DNA from 2 places in the Thalassotalea agariperforans genome. Region 1 is predicted to be linked to the other one. Evidence: predicted binding sites of a transcription regulator. Region 1 holds the regulator's gene; the other holds the start of a gene.
The links. Region 1 encodes FNR, which switches genes on or off when oxygen is low (the NO sensors DNR and NnrR bind a similar motif). Its sites were predicted from a motif close to TTGATCTAGATCAA; they were not measured.
Positions count from the first base shown of each region.

Region 2: the regulator FNR is predicted to act here: its motif matches at 4,170-4,183, upstream of ccoN (cytochrome-c oxidase, cbb3-type subunit I).

Region 1 is NZ_JBQMWH010000016.1:22,950-28,968, forward strand. It holds gene ACSLUO_RS15615 (glucosaminidase domain-containing protein) at 1-553, shown strand, start outside; gene ttcA (tRNA 2-thiocytidine(32) synthetase TtcA) at 615-1,550, opposite strand; gene uspE (universal stress protein UspE) at 1,656-2,597, opposite strand; gene ACSLUO_RS15630 (fumarate/nitrate reduction transcriptional regulator Fnr) at 2,840-3,559, opposite strand; gene ACSLUO_RS15635 (sulfite exporter TauE/SafE family protein) at 3,622-4,281, opposite strand; gene ccoS (cbb3-type cytochrome oxidase assembly protein CcoS) at 4,271-4,549, opposite strand; gene ACSLUO_RS15645 (heavy metal translocating P-type ATPase) at 4,546-6,019, opposite strand, start outside.
Region 2 is NZ_JBQMWH010000002.1:60,547-66,565, reverse strand. It holds gene ACSLUO_RS03500 (NAD(P)H nitroreductase) at 15-563, shown strand; gene ccoP (cytochrome-c oxidase, cbb3-type subunit III) at 653-1,720, opposite strand; gene ACSLUO_RS03490 (cbb3-type cytochrome oxidase subunit 3) at 1,713-1,901, opposite strand; gene ccoO (cytochrome-c oxidase, cbb3-type subunit II) at 1,906-2,562, opposite strand; gene ccoN (cytochrome-c oxidase, cbb3-type subunit I) at 2,573-3,997, opposite strand; gene ACSLUO_RS03475 (hypothetical protein) at 4,261-4,707, shown strand; tRNA gene ACSLUO_RS03470 (tRNA-Asn) at 4,763-4,838, opposite strand; tRNA gene ACSLUO_RS03465 (tRNA-Asn) at 4,895-4,970, opposite strand; tRNA gene ACSLUO_RS03460 (tRNA-Asn) at 5,027-5,102, opposite strand; gene ACSLUO_RS03455 (MATE family efflux transporter) at 5,595-6,019, shown strand, end outside.

The DNA of each region.
Region 1 (6,019 bases):
TAAACAAGTACTAGCAATTCAGCAAAAGTTAACCTTAGCGCAAACCTTAACTAAGGATGAACAAGCATTTTTACGAAAAAATGTACAAAAATACCGTATTACCGGCAAACTTAATAAACAACAGCAAGTGCAAAAGTTGTTACGACGTATAGATATTGTGCCAACCGAATTAGTGCTAGTACAAGCGGCAAATGAATCGGCTTGGGGAACGTCTAGGTTTGCGCGTATTGGTTTGAACTTTTTTGGTTTATGGTGTTATAAAAAGGGCTGTGGCATGGTACCAAATGCACGTGATGAAGATGGTAAACATGAAGTAGCCGCTTTTCAAAGTATTGATACCGCGGTTGAAAAATATTTATATAATATTAATTCACATTATGCTTATGATGTTTTCCGCACCATAAGAGCACAATTAAGAGCGCATCAGCAGCCGTTAAAGCCTGAAATTTTAGCGACAGGCTTGTTACCTTATTCAGAGCGTGGCGCTGACTATGTCTCTGATATTATTGATATGTTACGCCATAATGCGAGATACATTAAAGTAGGTGCTTAAGCGCTGATTAAAAAACTAACCGAATTGAATATCGGTTAGTTTTTTATTTAGTTAACAAAGCTTAACTAAGATCGATCACTTGTAATGGGCTATTTAATAATTCATCTTTAAATTGTTGATTATTCGCAGGGCTTTTGTCTTGAAACTCTTCTCGGTCAAAAGCGATATCGCCGCCATTAATTACCCCTGATGAAGAATTTATTCCTTTAAAATCAAATAACTCAGTATCACACATATGTGAAGGTACTATATTGCGCATGGCTGTAAACATTGACTCTATTCGGCCAGGGTGAGAGCTATCCCAATCATTTAACATTTGTTTAATGTTTTGGCGTTGTAAGTTCGGTTGTGAGCCACAAAGGTTACAAGGAATGATAGGAAACTTTTTTAAACTGGCATATTTTGCTAGATCGGCTTCTTTACAAAAGGCCAGTGGACGAATTACAACATGCTCACCATTATCAGAAACTAGCTTAGCTGGCATTGCTTTCATTTTGCCGCCATAAAACATATTTAACATCAAGGTTTCGATCATATCGTCCCTGTGATGTCCTAAGGCAATTTTTGTTGCCCCTAAATTTTTCGCCGCTTTGTACAAAATGGCCCGACGTAAACGCGAGCATAAACTACAGGTAGTTTTTCCTTCAGGGATTTTATCTTTAACTATAGCGTAAGTATCTTCTTCAATAATTTGGTATTCAACACCTAAGCTAGCTAAATAGTTGGGTAAAATATGCTCAGGAAAACCAGGTTGTTTTTGATCTAAGTTAACTGCCACTATATCAAAATTAATTGGTGCTAAAGTCTTTAATATCAATAAGATGTCAAGTAACGCGTAACTATCTTTGCCGCCAGACAAGCACACCATGATACGATCGCCGTCCTCAATCATGTTATATTCAGCGATAGCTTTACCAACATGACCACGCAACTTTTTTTCAAGTTTTTGTAATTGTGTTTGCTCAGCTTTTGATAATGATTGTATTGCGTCAGACATAATTTCACCCTAAATAAATTCGCGCGAATTATACCTGAACTACTATAACTGACCAATTAAATAATGGCTTTGTTTCTTAAATAAACGCCCATTTACAATGCTTGATCAGTCGGCCAGTGGTGAAATATAACCATCAGGTTTTAAAGCCAATACATCACAATTTAAATTATCAATGACTTGTTCGGCAGTATTGCCAATTAATGCCGCTGAAAAGCCTGTTCTGCCAATTGTACCTAAGATCACTAATTCACAATCTAATGCTTGCGCCATGGATTCAATAACATCTTCGGGTAAGCCTTCTCTAACATGGGTGTTGTCAAGGTCAAAGTTAAAACTTAAAGCATGTTCTCTCATGGCGTCGGTATGATGTGCTTTCATGTTATGACTATATTCAATAGCATTAAACTCAGGGATTTCTATGGCAATATTAACTGGGGTACCAGGGTAAGCGTTAACCAAATGAGCATTAGCATTAATTAATTCCGCTAAATGCACCGCTTCTTCGGTAAGTTTTTTATTAAGGGAAATATGTTCTTCCTCTTCGTTACCTACATTAACAGCCGCTAAAATATTACCATTTTCTGGCCATAGATGATCTTTTACTAATAATACAGGACAAGGGCATTTACGCAGAATATGCCAATCGGTGGGGGTAAAAATAACCGATTTTAATTTGTCATGGTGATGAGTACCTTTAACCACCAGATCAAAGTTATGTGCTAATACTTCTTGAATAATGGCTTCAAAAGGTCGGTTATGCCAAACAACTTTGGTTTTTATATTTAAGTTATCGGCTAAATAATTATCTTCTGGTTGCGTGATTAATTCTTTTAGCCAATTTTCTCTACTTTTGATCACTGACTCACGCATATTTTCGCGTTCTTCATGCGACAACATGGTGGTCATTTCGTAGGAAAAATCAAAAATAGTTAAAAATACGGTGATATTGGCTTGTGTTTTTTTACCTAAGGTAATGGCACGTTTTAACGCTTTTTGTTCTTCATCGTTGGGGTCAACAACGACTAGAATGTTTTGATATTTTTCCATGATTGGCCTCGTTATTTGTCGTTAACTTGCGCTTATGATAATCATTTATTTAATACTATTAGCTAACTTGCCAAGTTTAGGCTAGTTAATATTAAACAATGAAAATCAATTCAATGCTTTAACAAAGTTTAGTTCAAGAACGGCAAAATATCGAAGATATGGCGGGGTTTATACTTAGAAAATGACAAGGAGTTCCCTTAATGCATAAGTTGTCACTAAGTCATTAAGGGAGGAATAAAAAACTATACTTCACCTAGTGTTTTAAGTTCTTCTAAATTATTGATCGTTATGAATTTTCCATTAACATTTAATAAACCTTGTTTATCAAATCGATTTAATAACCGGCTAATGGTTTCTACTGTTAGTCCTAAATAGTTCCCAATATCACCACGTGTCATTGCTAATCTGAATTCATTTGGGGATAAATTACGGGTTTTATAACGAGTACTAAGCATGACAATAAAAGTGGCTAGTCGTTGTTCGGCATTTTTACGATTAAGCAGTGATAACATGTCTTGATCGGTTTTTATTTCTGCACTCATTAGTTTTAAAATTTGTTTACGCAGCTTAGGCATAGTGGCTGATAAGTTATCAAGCGTGTCGTATGGAATTTCACATACCATTGAGGTTTCTAATGCTTGTGCAAAACTTGCATGTTCTGATTGGGCAATTGCGTCAAATCCTAATAAGTCGCCAGGTAAATGAAAACCTGTGATTTGTTCTTCGCCTTGCGCATTAATTGTATAGGTTTTAAAGGTACCGGTACGAATAGCAAACAATGAATGTAGTGCTTCACCATCACTATATATTTTGTCATTTTTATGAACAGGGCGCTTACGATCTATGATTAAATCAAGTTGATCAAGCTCTTGTGCATCTAAAGAATAAGGTAAACATAATTCACTTAAACTACAGCTTTGGCAATGGATATGTTGTCGTCCCGGACATTGATTTGTTTGCATATTTATATCCTCAATAATGTTAAGGCTATTCTATGCAATGCTTTTAATAGATGCAATTGAGTTTAAAGAATTATTAGTTGATAAATTCCAAAGAGAATTAAAGAGATAGCCGATAATTTTTTAAATAACGGGTTGAGCAATAAACTTTTAAAGGAATGTATGCCAAACGATAATGCGATCAGGGCTGGTAATGTACCTAAACCAAAAAAGCACATGATAAGGGCACCTGTGATTGCATCACCACTGGCTAATGACCAAGTTAAGGTGGAATAAACTAAGCCACAAGGTAACCAGCCCCATAACATACCTAAAGCCAGCGCTTTGCGTTTGTTATTAACTGGAATAATTTTTTTACTTAGGGGGGATAGTTTTTGCCAAATACCACGACCTGCTTTTTCAACATAACTTAAGCCCATAAACCATTGGCCAAGATACAAACCCAATAATATTAAAAAAATCGCAGCCACGAAGCGTAAAACATAAAGAGGAAAACCGACGCTATGAATAGCGATGGAACTACTTAAGGCGACAATAAAACCGATAAAACTATAAGAAAAAATACGGCCAAAGTGATAAAAAATTACTAACCAAAATTTACGGTTATTTTGCTGTTTTTGCTCGATAGCACTGGTTAACATGGTGGTTATGCCACCACACATACCTAAGCAGTGACCACTACCGAATAAACCAATGATAAAAGCAGAGAGTAAATCAATCGACATTGTGATCTACAGCGTCACTTATTTTGTTATTTTTAGCCATTGATTTTGTTGTTGCAGAAGGTGCATCTGTTGGCTGTGGTTTTCTATCGGAGCTGTTTACGGTTTTTGGGTTTTGCTGCTCTGCTGTTTTTTCATCATCATATAAAATACTCATACCTTGTTTTTCGAGATCGGTAAATTGTTCGGTTTTAACCGCCCAAAAAAATAAATAAATACCAATAATAGTAAGAATTATCGCGATAGGGATCAAAACATAAATGATGGTCATTTTTTCAATAGCCTTAAAGAATTTGTGACAACTAAAATTGAACTGGCTGACATACCAATAACGGCTAAATACGGAGTAATGTAGCCCATCATCGCAAGCGGTAAAACAATGGCATTGTATGAAAAAGCCCAGCAATAATTTTGAATGATAATGCGTTTTGTTTTATCACCCACTTTTAAACAAGTGAGTAGTGAGGTTAACTGGTTATTCAATAAAATAACATCAGCGCCATTTTTAGCAATATCAGTACCATTGCCCATTGCAAATGATATATGTGCCGCGCTAAATACTGGCGTATCGTTAACACCATCGCCAACCATAGCAATAGGTTGATTAATCTTTTGGATCAGCGCCATTTTTTGTTTTGCTGATAATCCGGCATGGATAGCTGTCATAGGTAATGATTGCGCTAATTTTTGGCATGCATGTTCGCTGTCACCAGAAACCATGTATAAACTTTGTTTCATAGTTTTTAAAGTGGTTAATACTGCATTGGCATCTTCACGTAACTTATCTTGTAAATAAAATACCGCGATTGCTTGCTCGTTTTTCATTAACACACACTGCGCTTCATGATGGCGACTTAGGTTTTCATCACTTAATAACCAGCTGACTTTACCGATGACATAACTGTCTTGATTAATATTGCCGGATACACCTTTACCTGAATGTACGGTAAGATTTTTGCATTGAATATTGTGATCACGATAAACCGAAAAAGCTTTGGCTATTGGATGCTCAGAAGCTGATTCTAACGCAGCAGCAATGGTTAATACTTCTGCTTCATTAATATCTTTGGTTAATATGGTAACTTGTTCGATACTAAACTGACCTGTTGTTAAGGTACCGGTTTTATCAAAAGCAATAGCGGTTATTTGTGGCAAGGTTTCTAAAACATGGCCAGATTTTATCATGATGCCCGCTTTATTAAGCCGAGTGGTTGCACAAGTTAGTGCTGTAGGTGTGGCTAATGACAGAGCACAAGGGCAGGTTGCCACTAAAATAGATAAGGTGATCCAAAATGCTTCTTCAGGTTGATGATTAAGCCAATAAATTGCAGAGCCACTGGCACATAATAGAATGAGCGCCACAAAATATTGAGCTATTTTATCTGATAATACCGCTAATTGAGGTTTATAGTTTTGAGACTTCTCACTTAACCGGATAAGCTGACTTAAAAAACTATCACGGATACTTTTATTAACCTCTATCAGCAAGTTGCTATCGCCATTGATGGTACCGGCAAATACTTTATCACCAAGTGATTTTGTAATTGGTAATTGTTCTCCGGTTAACATCGCTTCATTCAGTTGGCTTTTACCTTGAATGATAAAACCATCGGCGGGAATAGTTTCGCCGGGCTTGATAATAACTTGATCTTTAGTTTGTAACTTTTTGGCCGCAATAATTGTTTCTTTGCCTTCTTGCCAAAGCGTTGCCACCATTGGCATGAGCTTTAATAAATTTGCC
Region 2 (6,019 bases), on a different contig from region 1:
TTTTCGGAATTTTAATGGATAGTATCGAACTCCTCTTAAATCGTCAGTCTAACCCTTTTTTGACAGCACCTGCACCAACAGGTGAGGTATTAGAAAACATTCTTAAAGCGGGCATGAGAGCCCCAGATCATGGTGGTTTATTACCTTGGCAGTTTACAATTGCCCAAGATGCGGGTTTAGAAAAACTTAGCGCTATTTTTTCAACTGCTATGACTAAGTTAACGGATGATCCAGCCAAAATTGAAAAAGCGAAGAATATGCCTTTTCGAGCCCCAATGATTATTATTATTAGTACTCGTTATCAAGCGCATGAAAAAGTGCCTGAACAAGAGCAATTAGTTGCGGCTGGCTGTGCTGTTCATGGTATGCAAATGGCGGCGTTTGCTCAAGGATATGGTGCGATGTGGCGCACCGGTGATTTTAGTTATAATAATGAAGTTAAAGCTGCGTTAAACATTGAAGTGACAGAGGATATTGTGGGGTATTTATATGTTGGTAGTATTAAAAAAACATTGCCGACTAAACCGCTAAAAGATTATCGCGATTTCACTCGTTATTTATAAGGCTTTATTTAAGCATCACTATTTTTATTAAAATTAAGACATAAAAAAACCCTGAAATTCAGGGTTTTTTTATTTAAGCTTTTAATGTTTTACTTATTTGATAAGCTATAGACATAAGCACTAACTAAGTGAACTTTTTCTTCACCTAATATTTTGTTCCAAGCAGGCATGACACCAGCTCTACCATTACGGATAGATTCTTGTACAACACGCTCAGAGCCGCCATATAACCATACGTTATCCGATAAGTTTGGTGCGCCCATAGGTAAGCCTAACACAGCACTACCTTGACCTTCATCACCGTGACAACCGCTACACATAGCGAATTTCGCTTTACCTTCAGCAGCATTACCTTCTTTTGCTTCACGATTACTTAAGCTCAATACAAAGGCAGCAACGTCTTTAACGCCTTGCTCACCACCTAGCATAGTTTGCCAAGCGATCATGCCTTGTGCTTTACGACCATGCATGATGGTCTCTTTGATAGCTTCTGGTGTATTTCCGTATAACCAGTCATTGTCGGTTAAGTCAGGAAAGCCAGTAGTACCGCCAGCATCAGAGCCATGACATTGTGAACAGTTTTGTAAAAACAAACGTTGGCCCACTTTTAAGGCTTCTTTACTATAAACTAATTTTTGTTGTTCAGGCGTTAGTTCAACGTCATCACTAACTTCAAAATCAATTTCTTGTGCTTGCGATGCCGCAATTTCTTTAATTGATAATGCTGCGTAAGTGGCAAAAATTGGATTGTATTTTTCATCGGCGCGTTGAATTTCACGGTCGTATTCAACAATCACCCCAAAAAGACCGTCTTTTTTAGCTGCTTCTGATTTAGCAAATGCCGCTTTTTCTTCCGATTCTTTTAAGTTTAAAATACCTTGGTTTGAACTGGTCCATTTAGTTAAACCTTCCCAATTACCAAGACCAGGGAACATTAATAAATAACCAAAACCCCAAATAATGGTCAACAAGAAGAAAGTACTCCACCATTTAGGTAGTGGGTTATTTAATTCTTCAATACCATCAAAGGTATGGCCCATTGATTCGCCTTCAGGTACACCGGCGAAGTTTTTTAAGCACATTCTTAATAATAAATAACAGCCCACTAATGTGCCAAGTGTTAAAACTGTGATCCAAATACTCCAGAAGCTAGACATTATTAGTCTCCTGTTTGCTATTTTTGTCGTTATTATTGTTTAAGTTGTCGTCTTCTAAGATTGAGTTAGCCGCATCATCAAATGATGATTTGCGTTTTTTGCTATAAGCCCAAGCAACAATAATGATAAATAGTGCCAAAATAAGGAGGGCGATTAACCCTCTGAGAGTGCCATAATCCATCATGTTATTTCAACGCATGACCAAGAGATTGAAGATATGCAATTAATGCATCCATTTCTTTTTTCCCTTGCACTTCAGATTTTGCTTTAGCAATATCCTCAGCTGAATAAAGTGGAATAGGATTACCCTCAGCATCTTTATGACTACGATTACGAGTTAACACATTAAAGGTAGCTAATTTTTTAGCCGTTAACTCGCCATCTAAAGTGTTTTCTTCTAACCACTTAAACGAAGGCATATTTGACTCTGGCACAACTGAACGCGGATCAATTAAATGTGCACGATGCCAGTCATCACTATAACGACCACCAACACGAGCTAGATCAGGACCAGTACGCTTAGAACCCCATAAAAATGGATGTTCCCAAACATGCTCACCAGCAACTGAATAATGACCATAACGTTCGGTTTCAGCACGGAAAGGGCGGATCATTTGACTATGACAAACGTTACAACCTTCACGAATATAAATATCACGACCTTCAAGCTCTAGCGCAGTATAAGGGCGTAAATTATCAACCGGTGTTGTTGTTGCCTTTTGGAAAAACAATGGGGTAATTTCAACCAAGCCACCAATACTGATCGCCATAATGGTAAAAATAAAGAACCAACCAACGTGTTTTTCTAATTTTTCATGTTTATTTTTTGGATTATTTGCCATGACTTACTCCTTAAGCGATTTCTTGTTTCTTAAGGCTGCCATTTTCAGCACCCATTGTTTTAAACATGTTGTAAATCATTAATGCAAAACCAGCAACAACTAAAACACCACCAAGAAAACGCATGAAATAGAAGGGGTAAGATGCAGTTAAACTTTCAACAAAGCTATAAGTTAAGGTACCGTCAGTATTTACTGCACGCCACATTAACCCTTGCATAACACCTGAAATCCACATAGCAACAATATATAAAATAATACCGGCGGTGTGCATCCAGAAATGAATGTTGATTAATTTGATGCTGTACATACGACCTTGGTTAAATAAAACTGGAATTAAGTGGTACATAGCACCAATTGATACCATAGCAACCCAACCTAGAGCGCCTGAATGTACGTGACCAATAGTCCAGTCAGTGTAATGAGATAAGGCATTTACCGATTTGATTGCCATCATTGGGCCTTCAAATGTAGACATACCATAGAAAGATAAAGAAACAATCAAGAAACGTAAAATTGGATCATGACGTAATTTATGCCAAGCACCTGATAATGTCATGATACCGTTGATCATCCCACCCCATGAAGGAAGGAATAATACGATAGACATAACCATACCTACTGATTGAGCCCAGTCAGGTAACGCTGTGTAATGTAAGTGATGCGGACCCGCCCAAATATATAAAGAAACGAGAGCCCAGAAATGTACGATAGATAAACGGTATGAATAAACCGGACGTTCAGCTTGCTTAGGTACAAAATAATACATCATCCCTAAGAAACCTGCAGTTAATAAGAAACCTACGGCATTATGACCATACCACCATTGCATCATGGCATCGATAGCACCTGAGTATAATGAATATGATTTCATCATAGAAACAGGGATCACCATACTGTTACCAATATGTAAAACTGCAACGGTTAAAATAAAACCACCAAAGAACCAGTTAGCCACATAAATATGCGAAGTTTGTCGTTTGATAATAGTACCAAAAAAGACAATGGCGTAACTTACCCAAACAACGGCAATAAGAATATCAATTGGCCATTCAAGTTCAGCATATTCTTTACTACTGGTATAACCTAATGGCAATGTAATAATCGCTAGCAGGATAATGGCTTGCCAGCCCCAAAAGGTAAATGATGCTAACTTTCCGCCAAATAAGGTTGCTTTACATGTGCGTTGTACAACGTAATAAGAAGTTGCAAATAATGCACTAGTACCAAAGGCAAAAATAACAGCATTGGTATGAAGAGGTCTTAGACGAGAATAGGTCAACCAAGGTGTTTCAAAGTTTAACGCAGGCCAAATTAATTGAGCTGCAATCAAAACACCAATAAGTGTACCCACAAATCCCCAAATGACCGTCATGACAGTAAACTGACGTACAACATTCATGTTGTATTCGACTGCTGACGTATTTTCTTGATTCATGTTATGGTTTCCGCAGTTATTATATTTAAATACCAGAAGGGTTGTAGTGGCTAAAAATAACGCACACTGTTTAATTTATAGCCTAAAAATAGACATAAAGCACAGATAGTTACAAACCCGCGCGCATGATAATGTTTTAGCGACAATTTGTCATCCGATTCGCAAAGAAAACCTGTTCTATATCAATAAATTTTTTTCTGTTGTTAACATTACAATTTAATTTGCATAGAATCAGGCCATCGAGTTTTCATCATGGTAATTTAATGTTCATTAAATCCTTAACCGTTAGCGTTATCATTTTATTGATCTATGGCTGTAATAAGCCAGCTGAACAGAAACAAAGCGCTACTTTTGCTGTATGCCAAGATTTTCAATCAAGTTGTACACTTAATTTAGGCGAGAATACCTTTGATATTGTCTTTGATAAAACCAAGCTCACACCCGAGCAGCCTTTTACACTGTATTTACGAAGCCAAAATGGTTTTAGCCAAAATAACTTTTCCGGCTACCTTGAAGGGGTCAATATGTATATGGGTAAAATTCCATTATTTTTTGAACCGACACAAAGCAAGAATCAATTAAAAGCAACGTCAATGTTTGGTAGTTGCAGCGAAAAGCAGATGATTTGGCGGTTATGGGTGGTTGAAACTAAGGTAGGCTCTGAGCAAGTTCTTAATAAAAATTATATTGATATTTCGGTTATGCAATAAAATCAGGATGAAAAAAAACCTGCATAAAGCAGGTTTCTTTCTTCCCTTAGGAATATGGCTCCTCAACCTGGACTTGAACCAGGGACAAACGGATTAACAGTCCGTTGCTCTACCAACTGAGCTATTGAGGAATTGTCTTTTATTCACACTTGGTGATTTCAATAATGATTAAACATTACCGATAATATGGCTCCTCAACCTGGACTTGAACCAGGGACAAACGGATTAACAGTCCGTTGCTCTACCAACTGAGCTATTGAGGAATTGTTCTTTCTTTGCTTTCGCAAGTAACCGCTAAATTAGCCATTACTATAAAATATGGCTCCTCAACCTGGACTTGAACCAGGGACAAACGGATTAACAGTCCGTTGCTCTACCAACTGAGCTATTGAGGAATTGTTGTTAAAAGTGCTAAGCACTCGTTAACGGTGCGGAATATTAAAGGCCAGCCTGATAACTGTCAACACAAAATAATAAAAAAATTAATAAACTTGTTTGTTTGCTTAATTTAACAACAAAAAGCTGGAATTATTATCAATAAGTGTATGAGTTTTATCCGCGCATGAATGCTTTGTTTGTTATCCACTAAAGCTGTGGATAACTTTGTGGGTTGTTCTGTAGAAAAGTGTAACAGTGTGTCAGAATGCGGGGTTAGAAAGATCGCTAGTTTTTTAACCTGTTTTATTTTATCTATAAAAATCAATTGCTTGGTGTTTTGAGTTTTCTAGGGCGGCGTTTTTCATGAACAGGGGACGTTTTTATTTAACATCATAAAATTTTTAGTAAAAGTAATTTAATTGTGGATTTTATCAATTAATTGAAATTTACGTGGCGAGTATATCGCCTATCTTTTACAATACTTCTTTTGTCCTATTTTTCTGTATTTAATGGCTACTGCAAAACCACAATCAAATGACTTACTCGAAGGTCAGGTGTTTCTTACGCTTAAAAACATGACCATCCCGATGATCTACGGCATGATTTTGTTAATGGCATTTAACCTAGTTGATACCTTTTTTGTTGGTTTATTAGGTACACAGCCGTTAGCTGCCATTAGTTTTACTTTTCCTATTACCTTTACTGTGATTAGTTTATTTATTGGTTTAGGTATTGGTACTTCTTCTATTATTGCAAATTTACTCGGTAAAAAAGATGTTGAATCAGCTAAATGTGCTGCTACCTCTGCCTTATACCTTTCAAGTATTATTGTTGGTATTGTTGCTTTTATCGGATACCTTTTTACCGATGAAATTTTTACCTTACTAGGTGCAAGTGAAGCATTATTGCCGTTAATTCGTGAATACATGGATAT